Regions from separate parts of the Pantoea allii genome, predicted to be linked through region 3. Evidence: predicted binding sites of a transcription regulator. Region 3 holds the regulator's gene; each other region holds the start of a gene.
The links. Region 3 encodes PhoB, which activates phosphate uptake and scavenging genes when phosphate is short. Its sites were predicted from a motif close to CTGTCATAAAACTGNCNNAT; they were not measured.
Positions count from the first base shown of each region.

Region 1 (10,035 bases), 1.1 Mb from region 3:
GGCGCTGAAAGTGGCGGCACGCATGCTAGCTGACGGTGAGCTGGATAAACGCGTAGCACAGCGCTACAGCGGCTGGAACGGCGAATTTGGTCAGCAGATTTTGAAAGGTGAATTCTCGCTGGATGCGCTGGCGGCTCATGCACATCAGCAGCAGTTTAATCCGCAGCACAACAGTGGACGCCAGGAACAGCTGGAAAACCTGGTGAATCACTATCTTTATGACTTTTAATCCGTAAGGAGCGCGACATGGTAATCGGGATCGATATCGGCACATCCGGCGTCAAGGTGGTGCTGCTGGATGAACACGGGCAGGTTGTGGCAGTGGAAACCTCCCCCTTGACGGTTTCCCGCCCGCATCCGTTGTGGAGCGAACAAGATCCCGAAAGCTGGTGGCTGGCCACGGACCGCGCCGTACAGGCCCTGGCCCACCAGCATGACCTGAGTGGCGTAAAAGCGATTGGCCTGACCGGGCAAATGCACGGTGCTACGCTGCTTGGTGCACAACATCAGGTGTTGCGCCCGGCCATTCTCTGGAATGACGGGCGCAGCGGCGATCAGTGCCATACGCTGGAGCAGCGCGTGCCTGAATCGCGTCAGATCACCGGCAACCTGATGATGCCGGGTTTCACTGCGCCAAAGCTGCTGTGGGTAAAAGAGCATGAACCTGACGTCTTTGCTCAGGTCGCAAAAGTGCTGTTGCCCAAAGATTACCTACGCTGGCGGCTGAGCGGCGAATTTGCCAGCGATATGTCGGATGCGGCGGGCACAATGTGGCTGGACGTAGAAAAGCGTGACTGGAGCGATGTGATGCTGGCAGCCTGCGGGCTGGAACGACGCCAGATGCCTGCGCTGTTTGAAGGTAATCAGATTACCGGTACCTTGTCGGCGGCTATTGCACAGCGCTGGACACTGCCGCAGGTGCCCCTGGTGGCGGGCGGTGGTGATAATGCGGCAGGTGCAGTTGGCGTCGGCATGACATCGCCGGGACAAGGCATGCTGTCGCTGGGGACATCCGGGGTTTATTTTGTCGTCAGCGACGGCTATCTCAGTAATCCGCAACGTGCTGTTCACAGCTTTTGCCACGCTCTGCCGCAGCGCTGGCATCTGATGTCCGTGATGCTCAGTGCCGCGTCCTGCCTTGACTGGGCGGCTGCGCTGACCGGCTGTGACGATGTTCCGCATCTGCTGGCGGAGGCAGAGCGGGCAAAACAGGATGCGCCGTCGCTGTGGTTTTTGCCTTATCTGTCGGGAGAACGCACCCCGCATAATAATCCGCACGCCTGCGGCAGCTTCTTTGGCTTTACCCACCAGCATGGACGACCCGAACTGGCGCGGGCGGTGCTGGAAGGCGTGGGGTTTGCACTGGCCGAAGGGATGGATGTGGTACACGACTGCGGCGTCACGCCCAGCAGCATCATGCTGATTGGCGGCGGTGCCCGAAGCGGTTACTGGCGACAGATGCTGGCCGATATCAGCGGACAGACGCTGGATTACTGCGAAGGCGGCGATGTCGGACCCGCACTGGGCGCTGCACGTCTGGCGCAAATGGCGCTGGATGAGAATCTGACCGTGCCTGCCCTGAAGCAGGTGCAGCGCCACCAGCCCAACCCGGCGCGTCATGCGCACTATCAGCCGAGACGTGAGACGTTCAGCCGGCTGTATCAGCAACTGCTGCCGTTGATGCAGCAGTAATCCAACCCGAGGGCAACGACGTTGCCCTTTTATTTGAGCGATGTCTCCCGTCATGCTCACAACAATCTGCCACAGTGGCACTGTCGGGCTATCTTGCCCTCATCATTTCCTGAGGGTTCATAAAGGTTGTTGCAGCAGAATCTGACCCTGCGCGACCAACGATGCAAATCGCGCGATTCATGCGAAAAAGTAGCCTGAAAGTTGAAATGGCGAGAGGTGCATCTGGTATCGCCCTGGATCACCACGTAAACCGGCTTCTTTGTGAGGCCGGTTTACGTCAGTCAGGTTACTTAGCCAATTGCCCCCAGTGCATCGTCCTGGCTCTGCTTCTTCGGCAGCAGGAACAGCGTTGCCACAATATCCAGCAGGTAGATAAGCGCCAGTAAGGTAATGGCCGCCACAAAAGAGAACTTGCCTGCCAGCAGGCCAATAACCAGCGGGCCAAACCCACCGACGCCACGTCCCAGGTTAAACAACACATTTTGCGCGGTGGCGCGCACCTGCGGTGGAAAGGTATCCGAGATTAATGCTCCGTAACCGCCGATCATGCCGTTAACAAACAGCCCCATCAGCGCGCCCGTAAACAGCATAACAGTGGGATCGCGCAGTTGCGCATAAACCACCACCATCACAACTGCGCCGAACTGATATAGCAGGAAAATTTTCCAGCGCGCAAAGCGATCTGCCAGCACGCCAAACAACCAAATCCCGAATGTCATACCTACGACAGTGACCGCCGTCCAGATGCCGGATTTCGTCAGACTAAAACCAAAATTTGAGGAGAGGTAGCTCGGCATCCAGATCATCAGGCCGTAATAACCGAAGTTCTGGACGGAGCAGAGAATAAAAATCCCCAGGCTGGCTTTACTGGTGGCGCGGTCTTTAAACAGCAGTTTCAGTCGGGCGGGAAAGGACAGTGAGGGAACATGTTGGATCTGACGGGTAAAGCTCTCAGGCTCGCCCATACTGCGGCGAATGACAAACGACACCAGCGCGGGCAGCAGTCCCACCAGGAACATCCCGCGCCAGCCAATGACACTCAGCAGCGGTGGCGTGATAAATGCCGCCAGCAGAACACCCAGTTGCCAGCCGATCCCGACCCACGCCGAGGCGCGGTTGCGTTTCTCTGCCGGCCAGGCTTCCGCAATCAGCGCCATGCCGATGCCAAACTCACCGCCAAGCCCCATTCCCGCCAGCGTGCGATAGGCCAGCAGATCCCAGTACCCCTGAGCCACCGCACACAGACCGGTAAAAAGGGAAAACATCAAAATGGTGAGCGTTAACACACGAATACGACCATAGCGATCGCTGAGATGACCAAACACAATGCCGCCAATTACGGCACCAATCAGCGTCCAGGTCACCAGTGAACCGGCCTGGGAGGGATCAAGTGCCAGAGACAAGCTAATCGCGGGCAGCATAAACCCCAGAATAAGCAGGTCGAATCCATCCATGGCATAACCACTGATGGCGGCCAGCATCGCTTTAGCAGGCGTAATGCTCTGTTTAGAAGGGGAAGAAGAGGACATGAGTCAGCACCCGTTGGTTAAAAAACTGGCGCAAGTATAAAGAGCTACGATGATGGGGTCTATGCAGAATAGCCGCAACCGTGTGCCGGAATCGCACACGGTTGCCCAGGATCAAGACGGCTTATTGCTGCCGTCGTCGCCGGATAACAGCTCATCAAGCCTGTCACCGCCGACATGACGGAAATCCTGTCCTTTAACGAAGTAGAAAATGATTTCGCAGATGTTCTGGCAGCGGTCACCGATACGCTCAATGGCGCGGGCGCAGAACAGTGCCGTTAATACACTGGGGATGGTACGCGGATCTTCCATCATGTAAGTCATCAACTGACGCACAATACCTTCGTACTCTTTATCCACTTTTTTGTCTTCGCGGTAGATCTGAACGGCTTCGTTAAGATCCATACGCGCAAACGCGTCCAGCACGTCATGCAGCATCTGTACGGTGTGGCGGCCCAGGGATTCCAGGCTAACCAGCAGCGGCAGATGTTGCTGACCAAACTTCTCCAGTGCGGTACGGCTGATTTTCTCGGCCACATCGCCAATGCGTTCCAGCTCGGAAATGGTCTTGATAATTGCCATCACCAGGCGCAGGTCGATAGCGGTAGGCTGACGTTTGGCGATGATGCGGACGCAGGCCTCATCAATCTCCACTTCCATCATGTTGACCTTCTGGTCGCCATCAATGACACGCTGGGCCAGATCACCGTCCAGATTATGCATCGCGGTGATCGCATCGGTCAGTTGCTGTTCGACCAGCCCGCCCATGATCATCACCTGAGTGCGTATGTGCTCCAGCTCAGCATTGAACTGACCGGAGATGTGTTTATTCAGATTTAAACTGTCCATGGCGATCTCCTGTCGAATCAGCCGTAGCGACCTGTGATGTAGTCTTCTGTTTGTTTCTGTGCCGGCTTGGTGAACAGCGTGTCAGTGTCGCTGAACTCAATCAGTTCGCCCAGATACATAAACGCCGTGTGATCGGAACAACGTGCAGCCTGCTGCATGTTATGGGTCACGATCACCACCGTGTAATCCTGCTTCAGTTCGGTAATTAATTCTTCGATACGGCCGGTAGAAATGGGGTCCAGTGCAGAGCATGGCTCATCCAGCAGCAGCACTTCCGGACGGATAGCGATGCCGCGGGCAATGCACAGACGCTGCTGCTGTCCACCAGACAGGCTGTAGCCACTCTGGTGCAGCTTGTCTTTGGTTTCGTTCCACAGGGCCGCTTTGGTCAGCGCCCACTGCACGCGCTCATCCATGTCGGCACGAGACAGCTTCTCGAACAGGCGCACGCCGAAAGCGATATTGTCATAAATCGACATCGGGAAAGGCGTCGGCTTCTGGAATACCATGCCAACCCGGGCGCGCAACAGTGCGATATCCTGATGCGACGCCAGAATATTGTCGCCATCCAGCAGAATATCACCCTCTGCTCGCTGATCCGGATAGAGCGAATACATTTTGTTGAAAGTGCGCAGCAGGGTGGACTTACCACAGCCTGATGGCCCAATAAACGCCGTGACCTGGTTTTTAGCAATATCCAGGTTGATATTTTTCAGAGCGTGAAACTTGCCGTAATAGAAATTCAGATTACGAACCTCGATTTTTCCGGCTGATGCAGTCGCAGTACTCATTGTTTTTCTCTCTTAATCAACACCGCGCAGGGCAGTGTCGGTAGTTAACCGTGTTTGCCCTTGGCGAAAACAACTCTTGCTACGATATTCAGCAGCAGCACGCACAGGGTAATAATCAGTACGCCAGCCCAGGCCAGATTTTGCCACTCGGCAAACGGGCTCATGGCGAATTTAAATATGGTGACCGGGAGGTTAGCCACGGGCTGCATCATGTCGGTGCTCCAGAACTGATTCGACAGCGCAGTAAACAGCAGCGGCGCGGTTTCACCAGCGATACGGGCAATCGCTAACAGCACACCGGTGATGATGCCGGAAACCGACGCTTTAAGCGTAATAGCCGAGATCATCTTCCATTTCGGCGTACCCAACGCATAGGCGGCTTCGCGCATGCTGTCTGGTACCAGTCGCAACATGTTTTCCGTGGTTCGAATCACTATCGGAACCTGCAGCAGCGCCAGCGCAATCACGCCCGCCCAGCCGGAGAAGTGGTGCATTTGCGCCACGACGATGGTGTAGACAAACAGGCCAACCACAATCGACGGTGCTGACAGCAGAATGTCATTAATAAAACGAATCACTTCTGCCAGTGCTGATTTGCGTCCGTATTCCGCCAGATAAACGCCGGCCATAATGCCCAGCGGCGTACCGAAGAAGGTAGACCAGAAAATCAGTAAACCACTTCCTGCCAGGGCGTTGGCTAAGCCACCACCCGCGGTGTTTGGCGGCGGAGTGGACTCCGTAAACAGCGACCATGACAAACCATCGATGCCACGGCTTACCGTAGTAAACAGAATCCACACTAACCAGAACAGGCCAAAAGCCATGGTCAGTAACGACATCGTCAGCGCAATTTTATTCTTGGTACTGCGCCATGACTGCATCTTACGACGTGACGCTTCCAGTTCTGCGCGAGCCTGCACTTCCATCGTTGTCATGATCGCGTTCCTTCACTTTTGGCCAGCCGCATAATCATTAACTTTGAAATCGCCAGCACGATAAAGGTGATAACAAACAGAATCAGGCCCAGCTCCATCAGGGCCGCAACGTGTACGCCTGACTCTGCTTCAGCGAATTCGTTCGCCAGCGCTGAGGTGATACTGTTGCCAGGCATAAACAGCGAGGCGCTGTCTAACTGGTAGGTGTTACCGATAATAAAGGTCACGGCCATGGTTTCACCCAGTGCACGTCCCAGACCGAGCATGACACCGCCGATCACCCCATTTTTAGTGAAGGGCAGAACAATGCGCCAAATCACTTCCCAGGTCGTGCAGCCAATGCCATAAGCCGACTCTTTCATCATCACCGGCGTCTGTTCAAACACGTCACGCATTACCGAGGCGATATACGGGATGATCATGATGGCCAGGATAACGCCTGCGGCCAGGATACCGATACCAAATGCGGGGCCAGAAAACAGCTCGCCAATGACAGGAATGCCCGACATCACATCGCCAACCGGCGTCTGGAAGTACTGTGCGAACAGTGGCGCAAAAACAAATAAGCCCCACATGCCGTAAACAATGCTGGGGATCGCCGCTAACAGCTCAATGGCGGTACCCAGTGGACGACGTAACCAGCCTGGTGCGAGTTCAGTAAGGAAAAGCGCAATACCGAAACTGACCGGTACCGCAATAATCAGGGCAATAATTGAGGTGACGAGCGTACCGTAAATCGGTACCAGCGCACCAAATTGTTCGTTAGGGGCGTCCCAGGTTTTGGTCCACAAAAACGCGAAACCAAATTTCTGTATGCTTGGCCAGGAAGAGAAGATCAGGGAGACAATGATGCCGCCCATCAGTAACAGGACGATCAGCGCAGCGAGTTTTACCAGTGCACCGAAAATTCTGTCGCCTTGCTTGCCTGGGGCTTTGAATGCCGACTTCGTTGCAGCCATAGAAGTCTCAGTCCTCAGAAGTTATCAGGGCGGCAGACGCCGCCCCTGAAGGCTGACCAGACGTCGGTCTGGCCAGGGTCATTCACTTACTTATAAAGCGCTTTACCTGAACTGTCTTTGATATTGGCTTTCCATGCAGCGCGGATCTGCTGAACTACGCTGTCAGGCAGGGTGGCATAATCCAGCGCGTTTGCCGTTTTGCCGCCGTCTTTGTAAGCCCAGTCGAAGAATTTCAGCACTTCGGCACCTTTCGCCGCGTTAGCCTGGTCTTTGTAAATCAGGATAAACGTGGTTGAGGTGATTGGCCATGCGTCGTTGCCTTTCTGGAAAGTCAGGTCCTGAGCAAAAGATTTGCTCCAGTCCGCGCCTTTCGCCGCGTTAGAGAAGCTGGTTTCGCTTGGCGCAACCGCTTTACCATCCGCATCCACCAGCCTGGTGTAGGTCAGATTATTTTGTTTGGCATAAGCATATTCAACGTAGCCGATTGAGCCTGGCAGACGCTGTACGAAGGCGGCGACGCCGTCGTTACCTTTACCGCCCAGACCGGTTGGCCAGTTAACAGTATTGCCCTTACCAATTTTGCTGTTCCACTCTTCGTTCACTTTTGCCAGATAGCTGGTGAACACGAAAGAGGTACCGGAACCATCCGCGCGGCGTACCACGTTGATGTTAGTGTCTGGCAGTTTCACGCCTGGGTTCAGTTTAACAATCGCAGGATCGTTCCACTTTTTGATGTTACCCAGATAGATGTCGCCAACGGTTTTACCGTCCAGCGTCAGTTGACCTGATTTGATGCCCGGCAGGTTAACCGCCAGCACCACACCACCGATCACGGTTGGGAACTGAAACAGGCCATTTTTCTGCAAATCTTCGTCTTTCATAGGCGCATCAGACGCACCGAAATCAACGGTTTTGGCGATAATTTGTTTTACACCGCCAGATGAACCAATGCCCTGATAGTTGATTTTGCTACCGGTGGCTTGCTGATATTCTGCTGCCCACTTGGCATAAACCGGCGCCGGGAAAGTCCCGCCCGCACCCGTCAGATCGGTGGCTGCAAAGGCAGAAACCGCGCTAACGGCAAAAGAGGCGGCAAGGATTCGGGCTACGGTGCTACGCATCAGTGTCATGTTCCCTCCAGGGGAGAAAATTCAGGCTCAATGCCTTTTTAGTAAGAGTCAGTGATTGCTGCAGGAGGGAAAATAGGACAGTTTAGTGACAGAAAAATGTAGTTAATATTACAGTTATATGACAGACACACTTATTGCTCATTTTTACAAGCCCACTATTGAAAAGGACATGTTCAATGACATTTATGAAGAAGCTTCTGGTATGCAATGTTGTCCTCCTCTGTACGCTGGCCAGCGCCCATGCGTACGACGTACCGCAGATTCATTCGAATGAATCTTTTGCAATGACAGATAACAGAGGCACTCTGGCCACAATTGACAGTAGTGGCGCGGTCAGACAAGCGTCTGTCAATGCTGAGGATGTGAGTGAAACGAAGAAGCAAGTACAAGCGTTAATAAAAACGCAAGAAAACCAGACTGATACCCTCAATACGCTCTCACAAAAGCTAAGCAAAAATGAAGATGTGATCACTAACCTGCAACGTTCACTCGATGAGGCTAACCGCAAAATCAGCGATCAGCAGCGCGCACTTGAGCAAGTCAGCAGCAAAATTAAATAAAAGAAACGCGTGAATCCCGCCAGGGATTCACGCGTAAGACGCATTACTCGACCGTCACCGATTTCGCCAGATTACGCGGCTGATCCACATCGGTCCCTTTAATCAGGGCCACGTGATAGGAGAGCAGCTGCAGCGGCACGGTATAGAAGATAGGCGCAATCGCTTCTTCCACGTGCGGCAGGGGAATGATCTTCATTCCATCGCTGTCGCTAAAACCAGCATCTTCATCAGCAAACACGTACAGCAGACCGCCGCGCGCGCGCACTTCTTCGATATTCGATTTCAGCTTCTCTAACAGCTCGTTATTCGGTGCCACGACGATAACCGGCATATCGGCATCAATCAGCGCCAGCGGCCCGTGTTTGAGCTCACCAGCAGCATAAGCCTCGGCATGAATATAAGAGATCTCTTTTAACTTCAGCGCGCCTTCCATCGCAATCGGATATTGATCGCCACGGCCCAGGAACAGCGCATGATGTTTATCAGAGAAATCTTCTGCCAGATCTTCAATCAGCTTATCCTGCGCCAGCATTTGTTCAATGCGGCTTGGCAGTGCCTGCAGACCATGAACAATCTCATGCTCTTTTTCCGCTGGCATACCGTTCAGGCGACCCAGTTTTGCCACCAGCATCAGCAGCACGGTGAGCTGGGTGGTAAAGGCTTTGGTCGACGCGACACCAATTTCCGTGCCCGCTTTGGTCATCAGCGCCAGATCAGATTCTCGTACCAGGGACGAACCGGCGACGTTACAGATAGCCAGCGATCCCAGATAACCCAGCTCTTTTGACAGGCGCAACGCAGCCAGCGTATCCGCAGTTTCACCCGACTGAGACAGCGTAATCAGCAGGCTGTTTTTACGCACCGCCGATTTGCGATAGCGGAATTCAGACGCGATTTCGACATCACAAGGGAGATTAGCCAGTGCTTCAAACCAGTAGCGTGAAACCATGCCTGAGTTATAAGACGTACCGCAGGCAATGATCTGGATATGCTCAACTTTGCTGAGCAGCGTTTCTGCATGCGGGCCGAGCTCGCTGAGATCCACTTCGCCGTGATTAAAACGACCGGTTAAGGTGTTTTTAATCGCGTTAGGCTGCTCGTAAATCTCTTTCTGCATGTAGTGACGATACAGACCTTTGTCACCGGCATCGTACTGCACGCTGGATTCGATCTCTTCGCGACGGACCTGGTTACCGGCACCATCAATAATGGTGACATCACGGCGACTCACTTCAGCGATATCGCCCTCTTCCAGATAGATGAAGCGACGGGTGACCGGTAGCAGTGCCAGTTGGTCAGACGCGATAAAGTTTTCGCCCACACCTCGCCCAATGACCAGCGGACTACCGGAACGGGCCGCTACCAGCAGCGACGGATCGCGGCTGTCCATGATCACCATGCCATAGGCACCGCGCAGTTGAGGGATCACGCGCTGCACGACTTCACGCAACGAGCCACCTTGTTTCTGTTCCAGATGGACCAGATGCGCCACGACTTCAGTATCGGTTTCTGAGGCAAAGTGATAACCCTGAGCCATCAGCGCTTCGCGCAGAGGCTCATGGTTTTCGATGATGCCGTTATGTACGATAACGA
Region 1 covers NZ_CP125958.1:59,116-69,150, forward strand. Annotated here, with positions in the region: gene xylA (xylose isomerase) at 1-229, shown strand, start outside; gene xylB (xylulokinase) at 247-1,692, shown strand; gene QNH99_RS00285 (MFS transporter) at 1,983-3,221, opposite strand; gene phoU (phosphate signaling complex protein PhoU) at 3,333-4,067, opposite strand; gene pstB (phosphate ABC transporter ATP-binding protein PstB) at 4,085-4,858, opposite strand; gene pstA (phosphate ABC transporter permease PstA) at 4,903-5,793, opposite strand; gene pstC (phosphate ABC transporter permease PstC) at 5,790-6,752, opposite strand; gene pstS (phosphate ABC transporter substrate-binding protein PstS) at 6,839-7,882, opposite strand; gene QNH99_RS00315 (hypothetical protein) at 8,059-8,442, shown strand; gene glmS (glutamine--fructose-6-phosphate transaminase (isomerizing)) at 8,486-10,035, opposite strand, start outside.
Region 1: the regulator PhoB is predicted to act here: its motif matches at 7,955-7,974, upstream of pstS (phosphate ABC transporter substrate-binding protein PstS).

Region 2 (10,035 bases), 920 kb from region 3:
CGTCCGAACATTCGTTACACCCTGGTGGAAAAGTTTAAGCCGACCGATCAGTTGCTGCGCTACGTGCAGGATCAGCGGGGTAAGTGCGGCATTATCTACTGTAACAGCCGGGCAAAAGTCGAAGATACGGCAGCGCGTCTGCAAAGCCGTGGCCTGAGCGTCGGGGCATATCATGCCGGTATTGATAGCGCGCAGCGCGCCAGCGTACAGGAAGCATTCCAGCGCGACGATCTGCAAATCGTGGTGGCGACCGTGGCATTTGGGATGGGCATCAACAAGCCGAATGTGCGTTTTGTGGTGCACTTCGATATTCCGCGCAATATAGAATCTTATTATCAGGAAACAGGACGCGCCGGACGTGATGGCCTGCCTGCGGAAGCCATGATGCTCTACGATCCTGCTGATATGGCCTGGCTACGTAAATGCCTTGAAGAGAAGCAGCCCGGCCCGTTACAGGATATTGAACGTCATAAACTGAATGCGATGAATGCGTTTGCCGAAGCGCAGACCTGTCGTCGTTTGGTGCTGCTGAACTACTTTGGTGAAGGACGACAGCAACCCTGCGGAAACTGTGATATTTGCCTCGATCCACCTAAACGCTATGACGGCCTGGTGGAGGCCCAGAAGGCGCTTTCCAGTATTTATCGTGTCGGCCAGCGTTTTGGTATGGGCTACATTGTTGAAGTATTACGCGGTGCCAATAATCACCGCATCCGTGAGCAGGGACACGACAAGCTGCCCGTGTATGGGCTGGGTAAAGAAAACAGCCATGAGCATTGGGTCAGTGTTTTGCGTCAGTTAATTCATCTGGGACTGGTTACGCAAAACATTGCTATGCACTCCGCGCTGCAGCTGACGGAAGCCGCCCGACCGGTATTACGCGGTGAAGTCCCGCTGATGCTGGCGGTGCCAAGACTGATAACCGCCAGACCGAAAAGCAGCGGGTCGGCAAAAGTCTATGGTGGCAACTATGACCGCAAGCTGTTTGCTAAACTGCGCAAGCTGCGTAAAGCGATTGCGGATGAAGAGAATATTCCTCCCTATGTAGTATTCAACGATGCTACGTTGCTGGAGATGGCTGAGCAGATGCCGGTCAGTGCGTCTGAAATGTTGAGCGTGAATGGGGTAGGTCATCGCAAACTGGAACGTTTTGGTAAGCCCTTTTTGCTGATGATTAAAGAACATCTCGATGAAGAGTAAAGAGGCGTTATCATGTTGATCTTGTTCAGTACCATTGCCCTGGTCCATCTTGTTGCGCTGATGAGCCCCGGCCCCGATTTCTTTTTTGTCTCGCAAACCGCCGCCAGTCGTTCGCGCAAAGAAGCCATGTTGGGTGTTTTGGGCATTACGCTGGCCGTTATGGTCTGGGCTGGGGTGGCATTAATGGGCCTGCATCTGATTCTGCAAAAGATGGCCTGGTTACACCAAATCATCATGGTCGGAGGCGGACTTTATCTGTTATGGATGGGATGGCAGTTAATCAGCTCAGCGCGCCAGCGTCATAAGCAGCCCGTCCAGCAGGAACCTGTCGCCGAGCTGCCAAAGAAAGGCAGAAGCTTTATTAAAGGCCTGCTGACCAACTTGTCTAACCCGAAAGCGGTGATCTACTTTGGTAGCGTCTTCTCATTGTTTATCGGTAACGACATGGGCGAGCTGGAACGCTGGGGGCTGTTCGTGCTGATAAGTGTCGAGACTTTTGCGTGGTTTTCTCTGGTCGCCGCTATTTTTTCCCTGCCGTGGATGCGGGATAAATATCAACGTGCTGCCAAGTGGGTGGATGGCGTGGCGGGCGTGCTGTTCGCTGGTTTTGGCATTCACCTGATCCTGTCGCGCTGATAGCCGATTATCGGTCACTTCAGCGCTAATGCAGCCGCCGACAGGGTCACTGTCAGCGGCAGCCTCGGCCCGCTCAGGCGATACGCCTGGCGCTGGCGAGCAGTCCCCCAATCGCGATGAATAAGCCGCCGAAAATGCGGTTCATCAGCTTCATCTGCTTAGGTCCTTTAATCCATCCTGCAATGCGTGTGGCTAACGTGGCATAGCCAATCATAACCACGATATCCACCAGGACGGTTGTTACGCCCAGTACCAGATACTGCAGCATGAGTGGCTGGTGAGGCAGGATAAACTGGGGAAACAGCGCCGCCAGAAACACAATGCTTTTCGGATTGGTCAGGTTCACCATCACCGCCCGTTTGAACAGACGACGACGCGGCATGGCTTTCGACATGGCGTTAAGGTCAATGGCACCCGCAGTGCGCCACTGTTGGATGCCCAGCCAGACCAGATAACCTGCACCAGCCCACTTTAAAATCTCAAACGCCAGCAGCGACTGGGAAAAGAGCGCCCCAAGACCGATCCCCACCAGGGCGATATGCAGTGCAAGACCGACCTGCAAGCCAGAAATAGACGCGACCGCGCCACGATAACCGTGACTGATGCCGGTGCTCATGGTGTTAATGGCACCAGAGCCGGGCGAAAGGCTAAGAATTGTGGTGGTAAGAAGATAGGTCAGCCACCATTCGATGGTCATGGGTTGTACTCCCTGTCGCGTCTGAAGTGTGACACAATACGCCAGAATGATGCGCAGGGCTACGGACATCATGCGGCCGTTCAGACTCTTTTTTTTCGGCAACCAGGAGGGCGGATGAAGCAACACAGAGCAAGCTGGCTGCAACGTGAACAGGCGTTTGCCGCCTTTGCTACCGGCCCATTGCTTGATTTCTGGCACAGCCGTGAAGAGTGTGAATTTACCGGCGTTGAAAATCTGACATTACGTTATGTCCGGTTCATTTCACCGAAACACAAGCGCGTTATTTTGATCGTACCCGGGCGCATTGAGAGCTACGTTAAATACCCCGAGCTGGCTTACGATCTGTTCCACTGCGGATTTGACGTGATCGTGCTCGATCATCGGGGACAGGGACGATCGGATCGCCTGCTGGACGACTCTCATCGTGGACATGTCGTGGAGTTTTCCCACTATGTTGATGATCTCGAAACGCTTTATCTCAAAGAGATTGTAAGCCGTCATTATCAGCAGCGTTATGCGTTAGCCCATTCGATGGGCGGGGCGATTCTGGCCCTGTTTCTGGCGCGTCAGCCTGGTGCGTTCCATGCTGCGGCACTGGTCGCGCCGATGTTTGGCATTGCTTTGCCGTTACCCTCTTTTCTGGCGCATAAAATACTCGACTGGGCGGAAAAAAGGCCTGCCGTGCGCGATGGCTATGCGTTAGGCACGGGGCGCTGGCGGGCGCATCCTTTTGGCATTAATCGCCTGACACACAGCCATGAGCGTTATCGGCGCAGCCTGCGTTTTTATGCGGACGATCCGGCCATTCGTGTTGGCGGGCCCACTTATCACTGGGTTCGGGAAGGCATTTATGCCGGACGTAACATCTTCAGTCAGGTGGATAAAATGACGACCCCGCTGCTGCTGCTGCAGGCCAGCGAAGACAGCGTGGTAGATAACCGCTCACAAGATCTTTTTTGTACCGCCATGGCGGCGGCGGGTCATCCCTGTGAGGGACGCAAACCCCAGATCATTAAAGGTGCGCGCCACGAGATCCTGTTTGAAAAAGACAGCATGCGTGCTGAAGCACTCAATGCGATCGTCGATTTCTTTTTGTCGCATCATTAGTACTCCGTTTACATTACCGGCTACGGCCAACCGACACAGATACCCGAGGTTTTCATGTACCACATTGTTGTGTCCGACCTGGACGGCACACTGCTTTCCCCCGAACATCGCCTCACGCCTGATGCCCGCGAAACTTTGCAACAGCTGGTTGCACAAGGCATTCACTTTATTTTCGCCACGGGCCGCCATCATATTGATGTTGGGCAAATGCGCGACAAGCTGGGTATTCCGGCGTATATGATTACGTCAAACGGCGCGCGCGTGCACAATCCCGCAGGAGAGCTGATTTTTAGCCACAATCTGGATATGGATATTGCCCAGGATCTGTTTGGGCTGCAGTACCATCATCCGGAAGTGCTGACGCACGTTTATCGCGATGATGAGTGGTTTGTCAGCCGTTGCAGCCCGGCAGAGAAAGACTATTTTCGCGAATCCGATTTTCATTATCAGGTTTATGAACCGGGTATATTGCCGACTGACGGCATCAGCAAAGTCTTTTTCACCTGTGAAGAGCCTGAGCATCTGATTCCCATGGAGCTGGCGATTGAAGCGCGCTGGGGCGATCGCGTTAACGTCAGCTTTTCACTGCCGACCTGTCTGGAGGTGATGGCGGGCGGTGTTTCTAAAGGTCATGCACTTGAATCCGTAGCGAAACAGTTAGGCTTTACGCTGAAAGACTGTATTGCCTTTGGTGATGGTATGAACGACGTAGAAATGCTGAGTATGGCAGGCAAGGGCTGCATTATGGCTAACGCGCACCAGCGTCTGAAAGATACCCTGCCGGAGCTGGAAGTGATTGGCAGCAACGCCGAGGATGCGGTGCCGGCAACGCTAAGAAAGTTGTATTTATCGTAGCGCGCCTGCGCAGAAGGCCGGCGAACCGGCCTTCTGACGGTTACGCCAGTTTTTGTTTGTGTTTATGCTCGCTGACCATGGTGAGCAGTAACAAAATCACCGCCAGCACACAGCCCACAATCATCACCAGGAAGCCGCCATCCCAGCCAAAATAGTCCACCGTGTAACCCACAATGGCGCTGGCTGCGACCGAACCGCCCAGATAACCGAACAATCCGGTAAAACCGGCTGCCGTCCCGGCGGCTTTTTTCGGTGCGAGTTCCAGCGCATGTAGCCCTATCAGCATCACCGGACCATAGATCAAAAAGCCAATGATTATCATGCAGGCCATATCTACACCGGGATTTCCTGGCGGATTAAGCCAGTAAACCACCGTCGCGATGGTGACCAGCGTCATAAAGAACACGCCCGTCGCTCCACGGTTTCCGCGAAAGACTTTATCTGACATCCAGCCGCACAACAGCGTGCCGGGAATTCCTGCATATTCATAGAAGAAGTAAGCCCACGATGACTTATCCAGGGTGAAGTGTTTCACCTCTTTGAGATACGTCGGCGACCAGTCCAGAATGCCGTAACGCAGCAGATAAACAAACACGTTCGCCAGGGCGATATACCACAGTAATTTGTTTGGCAGGACATACTTCATGAAGATTTGTTTTGCGGTGAACTCTTCTTCATGGCTCGCGTTGTAATCCGCCGGATAATCGTCTTTATAAGCCTCAATAGGCGGCAGGCCACAGGACTGTGGTGTATCTCGCATCAGCGCAAAGGCCAGGATTGCAATGGCAATCGCGCCGAAGGCGGGCATATAAAGGGCCGCTTTCCAGTCGTTAAACCACGCCATTCCCAGCAAAAACAGCAGGGGCGGAATTCCCCCGCCGACGTTATGCGCACAGTTCCACACCGACACAATACCGCCACGTTCTTTTTGCGACCACCAGTGCACCATGGTGCGTCCGCAGGGCGGCCAGCCCATCCCCTGGAACCAGCCACAGATAAACAGCAAGACAAACATCACCATAATGCTGGAGGTCGCCCAGGGAACAAACCCCATGAACAGCATCACGACAGCGGCCAGAATCAATCCGGCAGGTAAAAAAACGCGGGGATTAGAGCGGTCCGATACCGAACCCATAATGAACTTGGAAAAGCCGTAAGCGATAGAGATGCCCGAAAGCGCAAACCCCAGATCGCCGCGCGAGAAGCCCTGTTCAACCAGATAAGGCATGGCCAGAGCAAAGTTTTTCCTGACCAGATAGTAAGCCGCATAGCCAAAGAAAATACCGATGAAGATCTGCCAACGCAGGCGGCGATAGAGGGGATCGACACGATCCTCTGCCACCTGGGGCTGGTGTGGTGCAGGTTTAAAAATACTTAACATTATGGTGGCCCTCCGGGCGCATTATGGTTTTGATTCCCCAGCAGGTTGGGTCGAAACATAAAAAATGGTGCTCGCGATGCACCATTTCGCGCAGAGAATAGACAGAGACAGTGCCGTTTACTGTGATGAATGACAAATTTGTTACAGTTTTATTACAGTAAAGCGCGAAAATGCCAGGCAGATGCGCTTTTTCACACATTTTTGGCGGCAACAGGCGTGGTGTGGGAAGGATAAAACAGGCAGAGAGAAAAGATAACGCCTGAATGCCTGGTAAGTAACCAGATGTAAACCAGATAAATCAGCTCTGATTCAGGACTTTGTTTACACTGACGCTCTGTTTATTTCGGGGTTGTTACCGTGCTTTTATTGATCGTTACTACCATTCTGTGGGCATTTTCTTTTAGCCTGATCGGTGAGTACCTTGCCGGGCAGGTCGACAGCTGGTTTTCCGTATTGATGCGCCTGGCGCTGGCCGCCATTGTCTTTCTGCCGTTCCTGCGCTGGCGTGGCTACCGGCCTTCAACGCTCTTGCTCTATATGCTGGTCGGGATGCTGCAACTGGGCATTATGTATTTACTGAGTTTTGAAGCCTATTTGTATTTGAGCGTGTCAGAATTCCTGCTGTTTACCGTGATGACGCCGCTCTATGTCACCTTGATCTACGACCTGATAAGTCGAAGGCCTCTGCGCGTCGGATACATTTTCAGTGCCTTGCTGGCCGTTGCGGGCGCGGCGATTATTCGCTACGACAAAGTCAGCGAAAACTTCTGGTTTGGTCTGCTGTTAGTGCAGTTAGCCAATATCTGCTTCGCGGCCGGGATGGTGGGCTATAAGCGTTTGCAGGAAACCCGGCCGATGCCGCAGCACACGGCGTTTTCGTGGTTTTATCTGGGCGCGGTGCTGATAGCTATTATTGCCTGGGCAGCCTGGGGCAATCCCAACAAATTACCCACGACGACGCTGCAGTGGGGAATCCTTGTATGGTTGGGCGTTGCGGCGTCGGGACTGGGTTATTTTATGTGGAACTATGGGGCAACGCAGGTCGATGCCGGCACGTTGGGCATTATGAATAACATGCACGTTCCGGCCGGATTGCTGGTTAACCTTGCGATATGGCAGCAAAAACCGCACTGGCCAAGCTTTATCGCAGGTGCCCTCGTGATTATGGCGTCGCTGTGGGTACATAAGCGCTGGGTAGTCGGTAACAGCGCGAAATAGCCGGGCTGACCTTAGCGGGAAAAAAGATCAGTGGGGGATGAGAAGGCGCGCCGGGCGCCTCGTCAGGCGAGTGATGCCTGATGCGCTAAAGGCTGAACGGCTTATGCTTACTCGTGATGACATATTTCGCGAGCGAGCGAGCGACAGGACACAGCCTCTGCGCCTCAGGCAGGAAAGCAAACGGGCACGGATGTCTGCTTTCCCGACCGGGTGAAATACCATCGAGCTGCGTTTTAAGCGGGTTTGCCTGTGGCGGGCCGATGAATCATCGTCAGCCCTTTAAGGAAATTACGCAGAATCTGGTCACCGCATTCACGGTAATTTTTATGATCCGGTTTGCGGAAGATCGCGCCAATCTCTGCCTGAGAAACCGTAAAATTGGCCTTTTTTAGCACATCAGGAATATCCGTCGTTTTTAAATCAAACGCGATGCGCAGCTTTTTCATGAAGATGTTGTTGTTCATCTTGCGCTCAATGGACGGCGCGGGCGCGTCGTCACTTTTGCCACGGCGATGAAAAATTAAACCGTTAAGGAAATATCCCATCACAACATCGGGGCAGGGACGGAATGCCGCATCCTCATCTTTCTTCAGCCAGCTGGTGATATCAGCCTGAGCAACCTCACATTCAGCCAGCGCAAAAATCGCCACCATTTTGGCATCGTTCAGATCGAGCATATAGCGCACGCTGCGCAGAATATCGTTGTTAGTCATGGTGAGATCTTCTCATGGTAAATCGACAGGCTGCGCATTATAGGGGATTTTGCCTGCTACCGTGCAGCTTTGTCACTCACGCGATAAAACCTTAGCAGGATGCGCGGCGTCCCTGACGAACGGCAGATGCTCGCAGGCATGCTGACGGGCAAAACGCATAAAGGCTTCCAGTACCGGCTGACGCTGTTCCCCGTCGCGCACGGCGGCATAAAGGCGGCTCCATAAGCCGTCACCCAGCGTTTTGGTGATCACCAGTCCCTGTTTTTCAAAGCTTTCTACCACCCAGTGCGGCAGTGCCGCAATTCCCATGCGCGCCGATACCATCTGAATCATTAACAGGGTGTTATCGACGTTCTTAAGTGCAGGGCTGATGCCAGCGGGTTGCAGAAAGTGACGCCAGATATCCAGCCGCTGGCGTTGTACCGGATAAATCATCAGGACTTCATCCGCCAGATCGTCAGGGGAAATATGTTCAACCTGTGCCAGAGGATGATCCGGTGCCAGCACCAGTCGGACTTCGAAATCGAACATCGGAGAATAGAACAAGCCTGAGCGCGGCAGGATATCCGAGGTTAATACAATATCCAGTTCCCCCTGCTGCAGGGCGGGCTGCGGATCAAAGGTCACGCCGGATTTAAAATCCATCACCACCTGGGGCCAGCTCTGGCGAAACTTATCTAATGCCGGCGTAAGCCACTGGATACAGCTGTGACACTCAATCGCCACGCGCAGGGTTGTCTGATGCGGCTCGTGGCAGGCCTGAAGTGCCTGCTGAATCTGCGGCAGTATCTGCTCTGCCAACTGCAATAAAATTTCGCCCTGCGGCGTAAAACGCAATGGCTGACTTTTACGGACAAACAGACGGAATCCCAGCCGCTGTTCCAGATCGCTGAACTGATGTGATAACGCCGACTGTGTCTGATGAAGCTGAGCCGCTGCCGCTGCCAGCGAGCCCGTATTCTGCAGAGCCTGAAGCGTCCGGAGGTGTTTGAATTCGATCATGAGAGTCCTTCACATCGAAACTGAATAATTTGCGCTTGAGGAACATACAGTACCCGCAGAATATAGCGGTGTAAACATCTGGACGGCTAAACATCTTTAGCGACCCGCTAAAGCCGAAGAATTTCTGGAGAATAGTGAATGACTATCCTGAATCATACTCTCGGTTTTCCACGTATTGGCCTGCGTCGTGAGCTGAAAAAAGCACAAGAAAGTTATTGGGCTGGCAACATCACGCAGGAAGAACTTCTGGCGGTGGGTCGCGAACTGCGCGCCCGCCACTGGCAACAACAGAAAGAGGCCGGCGTCGATGTGCTGCCGGTCGGTGATTTTGCCTGGTACGATCACGTTCTGACGACCAGCCTGATGCTGGGCAATGTGCCTGCTCGCCATCAAAACAACGATGGCTCCGTTGATCTGGATACGCTGTTCCGCCTGGGCCGTGGTCGTGCACCGACGGGTGAGCCGGCGGCAGCGGCGGAAATGACCAAATGGTTTAACACCAACTATCACTACATCGTGCCAGAATTCACTCAAGGGCAGTCGTTTTCATTAACCTGGACTCAACTGCTGGATGACGTGGACGAGGCGCTTGCGCTGGGTCATCACATCAAGCCCGTATTGTTAGGCCCGGTAACCTACCTCTGGCTGGGGAAAGTAAAAGGCGTGCCGTTTGATCGTCTGTCACTGCTGAACGACATTCTGCCCGTTTATCAGCAGATCCTGGCCGAACTGAAAAAGCGCAACATAGAGTGGGTACAGATTGATGAGCCCGCCCTGGCGCTGGAACTGCCGCAGGCATGGCGTGATGCGTTTAAACCGACTTACGCTGCATTACAGGGGCATAGCAAACTGCTGCTCACCACCTATTTTGACAGCATCGGTCAGAACCTGGATGTCATCAGGTCACTGCCCGTGCAAGGCCTGCATGTGGATCTGGTGCAGGGCAAAGATGACATTCAGCGGTTGAACCAACAACTGCCCGCAGAGTGGCTGCTGTCTGTCGGTGTCATCAATGGTCGTAACGTCTGGCGTGCCGATCTCAGCCACTGGTTTGAACGCCTGCAGCCGCTGGTGGGCTCACGCAAGCACCTGTGGATTGGTACCTCATGCTCACTGCTGCACAGCCCCATCGATCTCAGCGTAGAAACCCGTCTGGACGATGAAGTGAAAAGCTGGTTTGCCTTTGCGTTGCAAAAATGTCGTGAGCTGTCGCTACTGAGCACGGC
Region 2 covers NZ_CP125958.1:4,454,286-4,464,320, reverse strand. Annotated here, with positions in the region: gene recQ (ATP-dependent DNA helicase RecQ) at 1-1,200, shown strand, start outside; gene rhtC (threonine export protein RhtC) at 1,213-1,836, shown strand; gene rhtB (homoserine/homoserine lactone efflux protein) at 1,910-2,533, opposite strand; gene pldB (lysophospholipase L2) at 2,648-3,640, shown strand; gene yigL (sugar/pyridoxal phosphate phosphatase YigL) at 3,695-4,495, shown strand; gene glpT (glycerol-3-phosphate transporter) at 4,536-5,876, opposite strand; gene QNH99_RS20845 (carboxylate/amino acid/amine transporter) at 6,234-7,094, shown strand; gene QNH99_RS20840 (DUF1456 family protein) at 7,328-7,807, opposite strand; gene metR (HTH-type transcriptional regulator MetR) at 7,880-8,809, opposite strand; gene metE (5-methyltetrahydropteroyltriglutamate--homocysteine S-methyltransferase) at 8,948-10,035, shown strand, end outside.
Region 2: the regulator PhoB is predicted to act here: its motif matches at 6,015-6,034, upstream of glpT (glycerol-3-phosphate transporter).

Region 3 (10,035 bases):
GCAATCGCCTTTTAGTGTAGAAAACACCTTAACGAATAATGAGGAATAAACTGTGCGTATAGGCATTGATTTGGGCGGCACCAAAACGGAAGTGATTGCGCTGTCCAGCGAGGGGAACGCGCTGTTTCGTCATCGAATTTCCACGCCGCGCAACGACTACCCGGCGACCGTACAGGCTATCGTTGATTTGGTGCGTCTGGCCGAAGAAAAGACCGGGCAAACCGGGACGGTAGGCTTGGGTATTCCGGGGACGATCTCGCCTTACACGCAGCGGGTGAAAAATGCCAACTCCACCTGGCTTAACGGGCAGCCGCTGGACAAAGATTTGGCGCAGGCGCTGAATCGTGACATCCGCATCGCCAATGACGCGAATTGCCTGGCCGTGTCCGAAGCGGTCGATGGTGCAGGCGCAGGGCAGGCGCTGGTGTTTGGCGTCATCATCGGGACAGGATCGGGCGCGGGCGTGGCGATAAACGGCGCGTCGCGCATTGGCGGCAACGGCAATGCAGGCGAGTGGGGCCATAATCCTCTGCCGTGGATGGATGAAGATGAACTGCGTTACCGCGCTGAAGTGCCTTGCTATTGCGGACAGCAGGGTTGCATTGAAACCTTTGTTTCCGGTACCGGTTTTGCCATCGACTATCAGCGTTTAAGCGGTGTAGCGCGCAAAGGCGCAGAGATTATTACCCTGCTGGAACAGCAGGACCCTGTGGCAGCACTGGCGATGAGCCGCTATGAAATACGGCTGGCAAAATCCCTGGCTCAGGTTGTTAACCTGATTGATCCGGACGTGATCGTGCTGGGAGGTGGCATGAGCAACGTGGACCGTCTTTACCAGACGGTGCCAACGCTGATGAAAAAATGGGTTTTCGGCGGTGAGTGTGAAACCCCGGTACTGAAAGCGATGCACGGGGATTCAAGTGGTGTGCGCGGGGCTGCCTGGCTGTGGCCGGAGTAAATGCATCAGGCAAGCGGTGACCTTGTGCAACTGACTGTGGGATGCCCAGGGTCACTCTCTGCTGGCTTAGCGAGCCGGGGCGAAAGCAAACACGATTTGCTGCGGTGCGCCCTGCGGGGGTAAAGGCATATCGCGTGCGCTACTGACGCTCTGCCAGGCTTTCAGACACAGCGACTCGTTTCCTTCCGTGCGCATCACGTTATAGCGTCCGTCCGGGCGACGCTGTGCCGCCACCAGGCAGCGCTGGCCCGCATATTTTGGCGCATCGTGAAAATTGCGCATGACCAACGCATTGATCTGATGAATATAACGGTTCACGTCCTGGCACTGTGCCTGAGACAGATCGGTCGTGCAGCGCGCTTCTTTCGCCTCAGGATGATGACTGCATCCTGCTAACAGCAGCATCGTGGCCGCAATAAATCCTGTACATCTCAACATGCATTACCTCTTACAGACCGGGCAATTCCAGCTTGCTGTAACCCAGTCCATTCATTTTACGTACTTTAATTTGCACGGGAATACGCTCTTTCATCGCCTCAACATGGCTGATGACGCCAATGGTTTTTCCACTGGCGTTGAGTGCATCCAGTGCATCCAGCGCGGTATCCAGCGTTTCCGCATCCAGTGTCCCGAAGCCTTCATCAAGAAATAACGATTCGATACGCGTTTTATGGCTAACCAGATCGGATAGCGCGAGTGCCAGCGCCAGGCTCACCAGAAAGCTTTCTCCACCCGACAGCGTACGCGTATCCCGCGCGCTGTCCGCCTGCCAGGTATCCACCACGTCCAGCTCCAGCGCATCGATAGCACGGCGCTGTAAAAGATAGCGTCCATGCAGGCGATCCAGCTGACGATTAGCCAGGGCTACCAGGTGATCAAGCGTTAATCCCTGCGCAAAGCGTCGGAATTTATCGCCGGTTGCCGAGCCGATCAACTCGTTAAGCAAGGCCCACTGCGCCAGCTCGGTTTCATCCTGAGCAATCTGCGCCAGTAAGGTTTGTTGTTGCGTCCGCAGGCTGGCATCGCTTTGTAACTGCTGCTGCAACTGCCCCTGCTGACTGGCGTTATCCCTGAGTGACAGCCGTAAGTTTTCCAGCTGTGCAGCCAGCGCATCGGCGGAGTCGGGCATATTATCGGGTTTCGCCTGCTGGTGGGCAGCCAGCCGCTGTTGCAACTCTGCCAGACGTGACTGTTGATGGAGCAGATGCTGATCAATCTGCTGCAGTCGCTGGCGCAGTTGGTGCGCTTCCTGCTCGTCCAGCAGTGCGGCCCGCAGGCTCGCCTCGTCCGGGAAGTCGGCCGCCGCCAGTGCGGCACTGAAGCGCTGCTCAGCCTCGGTTAACCGTGTGCTCAATGTATGCAGCTGGCTTTCCAGTAGCGTCAGTTGGCCGGTAAGACGGCTGACCTCTGCCTGAGACTGCTGCAGCCGCTCACGTTGCTGCGTCAACAGCATCTCGTGACCATCGACACTTTCCTGCATTTGCTGACGGGCCTGGGTAACCTCGCGATCGCCAAACAGCGCCGCGCGCTGCTGGCATTTTTCCTGGTGCTGCTGATCCAGTGAGGCGAGCTGCTGCTGTAGCTGAGTCAGGCGTTGCTGCTCAAGCAGCAACTGTTGTTGCAGGGCTTCTGCCTGGCTTTCCGCACGTGCCAACTGAGGCTGTAAGTTAGCAAGCAACCGCTCACTTTCCTGCCAGCGCCGCCAGCGCTGTTGCTGCTCCGCCAGCCAGCTTTCGCGCTGGGCACTGTCAGGCAACGCCAGGTGATAGTCTTTGAACTGCTGATTCAGCGTTTCCTGAAGCTGCTGAGCACTCGCCTGGGCCTGCTGTTGGTGCTGCTGTAAGCGTAGCAATGCCTGTTGCTCATTCTCCAGCTGCTGTTGGGTCAACTGGATCGTTTGCTGATGCTTCTGTAACGCTTGCTGCTGCTGCAGATGTCGCTCTTTTGCCTCCTGATAAGCCCGTTCTGCGCTTTCCAGCGTCTCGACCTGTGCAGTTAATGCCTGTTCCTGATGGCGCTGGGCCTGCTGCCAGTTGGCGAGTTCTTCGGCATCGTTCAGCGTGAAGGTAAGCGCAAGCTCACTGCTCAAGGCCTGCCAGCGCTGGGCTAAACCATCAAGTTGCTGCGTTAAACTGGCGATTTCGTCCTGCAGAGACTGCTGCTGCACCTTCAGGTGTTTTATCTGCTCTTTTTTTGCCGTACCGGTTTCACTCAGTGCCTCTACCTGCTTTTGCAGGTCAGCTTTTCGCTGTTGGTTGGCACTGACTTCCAGAGCACGGTAGGTTTCAACCGCAGGATGTTCGCAGGAGCCACACAGAGGACAGGGTTGTCCGGCCTCCAGCCGCGCCCGATGCTCCTCCAGGTCGGCAATGTGGCTTTCGAGCTGGCAAATTTTCTCCACGTCGGTGAGCTGCTGTTTTTCCCGTTTCCATGTTTCCCGCAGCGTCAGTAATTCTGCCTCAGCCTGCAGGCTGGCTTTTTCAAGATCCTGGCGTCGTTTTTCATACTGACCACGCTGTTGATGCAGCGGCTGCCACTGGGTAGCCAGTAACGTCAGCGTCTGACGTGCGTCACGCTGCTGATTTAACTGCTTTAACGTCTGACGTATTGCTTCGGGAGGATGGGCTTTCTGTAGCGAAGTTAGCGCTTGCTCAGCGTTAGATAATGCGTGCTGAGACTGCTGCCCGGCCTGATTCAGGGGAGCCAGTTGCTGCCCGAGCTGTTCGATCTGCTGTTGGCATCGATGAATTTGCTGTTGCTGTTGCTGCACCTGTTGCGCTGACGCCACCTGTTCGGTTTCATACCGTGCCAGCTGAGCAAAGCGGTCCTGCCACAGTGGCAGGTTTTCGCCCCACAACGCCAGCTCTGCAAGCTGCTGTCGAAGAGTCTGCTGCTGGGTCATCGCCTGTTGCAGATCGCTCACCTGGCGTCGCTCGGCTTGCATCGCCTGTTCGCGCTGCGCGCAGCCTGCCTGCTGCTGACCCGTTTCATGCTGCAACTGCTGGATTTGCTGTGCTAAGGCGGAAAGCGCCTGATCGAGCGGGATGACCTGTTCGGTCAACAGGGTTTCCTGCTGTCGCTGTTGCTGACGCGCCTGCTCGCGGGCCGTTTCCATTTCCTGATAGCGCTGCTGCAACTGCTGCTGCTCATTTGCCGTGGCCTGCATCTGCTGATTGACCTGCTGCTGACGCTGTTGCACCTCATGACGTTCAGCCTGCAGGCTGTCGCGCTGCTGCAGCGCACCGCGCAGTTTTTCTGCCGGTTCACTTCGGGCCAGGCGCTGGCGATCGGCTTCTGCCGCCTGACTTGCCGTTTCTGCTGCCTGACGGGCGGCATTCACCTGCTCACTGTCCGCGCTAAGCTGCTGTGCCAGCTGCAGCCAGTGCTGCTGGCGCTGAGCGGTGTCAAGCTGGCGGCTGAGTTGCTGCTCGGCTTCCGTCAGTGCAGCTTGCTGCTGTTGCAGCCCGGTTCGGGTCGCCTCATCAAGCAGTGCCATGCCGCCCGCCCGGCTGCGCAGCAACTCCAGCGCATTTTTCGCTTCTTTATGGCGCTCGAACGCGGCCATAGAAACCAGACCGTAAATCTCCGTGCCGGTCAGCTCTTCCAGCAACTCCGCGCGCTCGTTGGCTTTGGCATTGAGAAACGCGGCGAACTGGCCCTGTGACAGCATCATTGAGCGGGTAAAGCGCGCAAAATCCAGACCACTGAGCGTTTCGGTGAGCTTGAGTTTGTCGCCCACTTTGTCTGCAACAATCTGGTTATCCGCACAGCGTGCCAGCTCGACGCGCGGTGCCTGCAGTTTGCCGTCTGCCGTACCCCGGGCGCGGTTCTGGCTCCAGAATGCACGCCAGGCTTCACCTTTAATTTCAAATTCGACTTCAGCCAGGCATTCTGCGCAGTCACGCGTCATCAGCGGATTGTGCCCCTGAGAGAGCACGCCCAGGCGCGGCGTCTGGTGATACAGCGCCAGACAGATCGCATCCAGCAGGGTGGTTTTACCCGCGCCCGTCGCCCCGGTAATGGCAAACAGACCATTGCTGGCGAAAGGCTCGGTGCGAAAGTCGATAAACCATTCCCCTTTCAGCGCATTGAGGTTTTTGAATCGCAGCGTGAGGATCTTCATGGGTTCTCCTCCAGCTCGGCCAGCGTCTGCCTGAACAGCGTTGTCACCTGGGCAATCTGCTCATCGTCAAGCGCATCGTTTAGTGCCAGACGCCGGGCAAAAACCTCTTCAACATTCAGTTCGCTCAGGGTTTCATTATCCGTTTGCGTCAGGCTGTGCTGACGCTGTTCACGACTGCGTCGTAACAGCAGCACTTCCACCGGTAAATCTGCGGTCAGGGCTTCCACCTGGCGCTGCAGGTCACTTAAGTACTCCTGAGTCGTGACTTCAATATCCAGCCAGACCGGTTTTTCGCCGCTCGGATGGGAAAAGTCGGCTAGATGCTGGCTGATTTGCGCCAGTGAACCTTTGAGCATCCTCATCGGCTGGAACAGCGGAATGGGCAGGGCATCGATCTCCAGGCCTGCGGAGCCGAACGTCAGCAGATACACACTCTTTTCGCTGCCCAGCTCGTCAAAGCTAAGTGGAATAGGGGAACCGCTGTAGCGAATATGGTCGCTGTTAGCCACACGCTGAGCACGATGAATATGCCCAAGGGCGATGTAATCCGCTGGCGGAAATGCCGAGGCAGGGAAGGCGTCCAGCGTGCCGATGTAGATATCACGCACCGAATCACTTTTGCTGACGCCAAGGGCCGTAAGGTGGCCGGTTGCAATGATGGGCAGGTGCTTGTTCCACGCCTGCGCCGCCGCAAAACTGCGCTGATAATGCGCGGCAATCGCTTCCAGTAGACTGATCTGTTTGTCCCGCCCCGACTGACCGGCCTGGCTGCGCATGATGTCGCGCGGACGCAGGTAAGGAATCGCGCACAGTAACGCGCCGGGTTCGCCCTGACGGGTGGTCAACATCAGCACATCATCATTTTCTTGCGGCGTGGCAACCACTCGCGTATTCAGACAGGCCAGCAGTTCACGCGACTCGTTTAACGTCGCCACCGAGTCATGATTACCTGCCAGCACCACCAGCTGACAGCCGCTGGGCTGTAATGCCACCACGAAGCGGTTAAACATTTCACGCGCATAACTGGGCGGCGTACCGGTATCGAATAAGTCGCCCGCCACAATCAGGGCATCAACCTGGTGCTGCTCAATCTGGATTAACAGCCAGTCAAGAAAGGCCTGGTGTTCAGCGGCACGGCTCTTGTTATAAAAGAACTGCCCCAGGTGCCAGTCCGCGGTGTGGATAATGCGCATAACACTCCCTGCCATAACAATTTGCCCGGCAATTATACTGGCTCTATCACTAAAGCCACAAAACATGTCGTCATGTTGTCATAAATGGTTGTTGCAAGCCGACTTTTATGGCTAACTTTTTCATAAAACTGTCACAAAACTGACGCATAATGACGCCGCAAATATCAGTGAAAGCCGTCCTACCTGCAGGAGTAATAATGGCTAAGCGCATTTTAGTTGTGGAAGATGAAGCTCCAATCCGTGAGATGTTATGTTTTGTTCTGGAACAAAACGATTATCAGCCGATTGAGGCCGAAGATTATGACAGTGCTGTCAGCAAGCTGATTGAACCCTGGCCTGATCTGATCCTGCTGGACTGGATGTTACCCGGCGGTAGCGGCATACAATTTATTAAACATCTTAAGCGTGAAGCCATGACGCGCGATATTCCGGTTATGATGCTGACCGCGCGCGGCGAGGAAGAAGATCGGGTTCGTGGGCTGGAAGTCGGGGCTGATGATTACATCACTAAACCCTTTTCGCCTAAAGAGCTGATGGCACGCATCAAAGCGGTTATGCGTCGTATTTCGCCGATGGCGGTTGAAGACGTGATTGAAATGCAGGGCCTGAGCCTGGACCCGTCATCGCACCGCGTGATGTCAGAAACCACACCGCTGGAAATGGGGCCGACAGAATACAAGCTGCTGCATTTCTTTATGACCCATCCTGAGCGTGTTTACAGCCGTGAGCAGCTACTCAATCACGTCTGGGGCACCAACGTCTATGTTGAAGATCGCACCGTTGACGTTCATATTCGTCGTTTACGTAAGGCGCTGGAACTGACCGGCCACGATCGCATGGTACAAACCGTACGCGGAACAGGCTATCGTTTCTCTGCCCGCTTTTAAACGGAGCTTTAACCGTGCTGGAACGCCTCTCCTGGAAGAGATTATTGTCCGAACTGGTGCTGGCGTGTCTGCCTGCGCTGGTGCTTGGCCTGCTGTTTGGCTATTTGCCGTGGCTCTTGTTACTTAGCGTCGTCGGCATGTTATTGTGGCATTTTTACAACCTGATGCGCCTTTCTCACTGGCTATGGCTCGATCGCACGATGACGCCGCCTTCAGGCCAGGCTAGCTGGGAGCCACTGTTTTACGGGTTGTATCAAATGCAACTGCGCAACCGGCGGCGGCGGCGCGAGTTAGGTAATCTGATTAAGCGCTTTCGTAGCGGCGCGGAGTCGCTGCCTGACGCCGTAATCCTGACCACGGAAGAGGGCACTATTTTCTGGTGCAACGGCCTGGCACAGCAACACCTGGGGCTGCGCTGGCCAGAGGATAACGGGCAAAATATCCTTAACCTGCTGCGTTATCCTGAGTTTTCACGCTACCTTCGCCAGCGGGATTTCGACAAGCCACTGACGCTGGTGCTGAATAACCAGCACCATATGGAATTCCGTGTCATGCCTTACAGCGAAGGCCAGTGGTTAATGGTGGCGCGCGATGTTACCCAGATGCATCAGCTTGAGGGAGCACGGCGTAACTTCTTCGCCAACGTCAGCCACGAACTGCGCACGCCTTTAACGGTGCTTCAGGGCTATCTGGAAATGATGAACGACTCTGTGATGAATCAGCGCTCACGGGACAAAGCGTTGCACACGATGTCGGAGCAAACCCGACGGATGGATAGCCTGGTCAAACAGCTCCTGACGCTGTCGCGTATTGAGGCTGCCCCGGTCATCAACATGAAAGAAAAGGTTGATGTGCCCGTCATGCTAAAACTGCTGCAGCATGAGGCCGAAACCCTGAGCGGTGGGCGTCACGCTATCCATTTTCATACCGATCCCCATCTGAAAGTGTTTGGCAATGATGAGCAATTACGCAGTGCCATTTCCAACCTCGTTTACAACGCGGTTAACCATACGCCAGAGGGCACGCGCATCGATATCAGCTGGCTACGTAGCAAGCAGGGCGCGGTATTCAAGGTGTGCGATAACGGCCCCGGCATTGCTTCTGAGCATATCCCACGTCTGACAGAACGTTTTTACCGCGTGGACAAAGCGCGTTCACGCGCCACCGGCGGCAGCGGGCTTGGGCTGGCCATCGTGAAGCATGCGCTGAGCCATCATAATGCGCGTCTGGAGATCACCAGCATCCCGCATCAGGAAACCTGTTTTACGTTTACCCTGGCACCACGGTTGATTGTTACTAACGGGATGCAGGAGAATGCCGTCCATTAACTGCTGACGGACCGGAACAATGCGCGCGTTTTTTTTGCTGTTCTTCTCTCTGTTGCCTGCCTTGGTGCAGGCGCAGCCTGTTATGCTTTCAGGCAATCTGAGCAGCGCAGGCTCGGACACGCTCGGCTACCTGATGACCTTATGGGGCGATGACTTTAGCCGTCAGTCGCCTGGCGTAAACGTCCAGGTCCAGGCATCGGGCTCGTCAACCGCGCCCACCGCGCTCACCGCCGGTAGCGTGCAGATTGGGGCCATGAGCCGGCCTATGCAGGCGGATGAGCGCCAGGCATTTGAGGCGCGATATGGTTATCCTCCGCTGGCAGTACCGGTTGCGATGGACGCGCTGGTGGTGGTGGTGAATCAGCGCAATCCGCTGCAGTCTGTCTACCCCCGCCAGCTTGATGCTCTGTTCTCTGTCACCCGTCTCTGTGGCGCGCAGCAGGTGCCTGAGCGCTGGGGCGATCTGGGCCTGCATCAGCCAGAATGGCAGCAGCGCGCTATCCAGCGTTATGGCCGCAACTCGGCATCCGGGACATGGGGATTCTTCAAACAGCAGGCACTGTGTCAGGGCGATTTTCGCAACGACGTGGCGGAATTTCCCGGATCGGCGGCGGTGGTTCAGGCCGTCGCCGGCGATCTGCGCAGCATTGGCTATGCCAGTTTTGGTTTTCACCTGAGCGGAGTAAAACTGCTACCGGTGATGACAAAAAGCGGTGAGGCGGTTGCACCCGATCCGGATTCTATCCGCAGTGGTCGCTATCCCTGGGCGCGCCCGCTCTATCTGTATGTGAACAAAGCCCCCGGTAAGCCCTTGCCGCCGCTTTTAGCCGCTTTTTTACAACAGGTACTGTCTAAAGCGGGCCAGCAGCGCGTGAGTGAAGCGGGTTATCTGCCGCTGTCTGAGACGCAAATGGCCGGGGCGCGTAAGGCTCTCCAGTAGGCTTTCCTGACTGTGCAGAACCCGAGGATCACCAGGCATCCTTGATAAAGAACATTCTCCGTCTTAGCCGCGCGCCCTGTGTGCGGGCTACATCCTGGCTATGCTGTTCAGCGTCCATAGCGTCCATAGCGTCAGTTGCGCCGGGTAAGAATGCTGATGCGTAAAAGGACGACCGCGAAATCCGCTCTTCTCGTCGCAACATGAATCTTTTTCATCCCCAGTGAATTTTTTTCGTTTGCGCAGAAGCCGGTCACATGACAATCTGCATTCAGACGTTTAGCCATCTGGAAGGCTGAAATTACATTGTGTAACTATTCCCGCCCGAAATTATCTACTGATCTGGCGGGTGATCAGGAGTCATTATGCAAAGACAAACCGCCCCGTTTCGTGCCGATACCGTTGGCAGCTTCCTTCGTCCCGTCGCCATTAAGCAGGCTCGTGAAAAATTTCATGCGGGCGAGATCAGCGCTGACGAACTGCGTGATGCTGAAAATGAAGCGATTCGTGACGTGGTGGCGAAGCAGCGTGAAAATGGCCTTCAGGTTGTTACCGACGGGGAATTTCGTCGTGGCTGGTGGCACTTTGACTTTTTCTACGGCCTGAAAG
Region 3 covers NZ_CP125958.1:3,539,260-3,549,294, reverse strand. Annotated here, with positions in the region: gene mak (fructokinase) at 53-958, shown strand; gene QNH99_RS16860 (cell envelope integrity TolA C-terminal domain-containing protein) at 1,025-1,396, opposite strand; gene QNH99_RS16855 (AAA family ATPase) at 1,407-5,081, opposite strand; gene sbcD (exonuclease subunit SbcD) at 5,078-6,274, opposite strand; gene phoB (phosphate response regulator transcription factor PhoB) at 6,472-7,161, shown strand; gene phoR (phosphate regulon sensor histidine kinase PhoR) at 7,176-8,489, shown strand; gene QNH99_RS16835 (PstS family phosphate ABC transporter substrate-binding protein) at 8,509-9,429, shown strand; gene QNH99_RS16830 (cobalamin-independent methionine synthase II family protein) at 9,792-10,035, shown strand, end outside.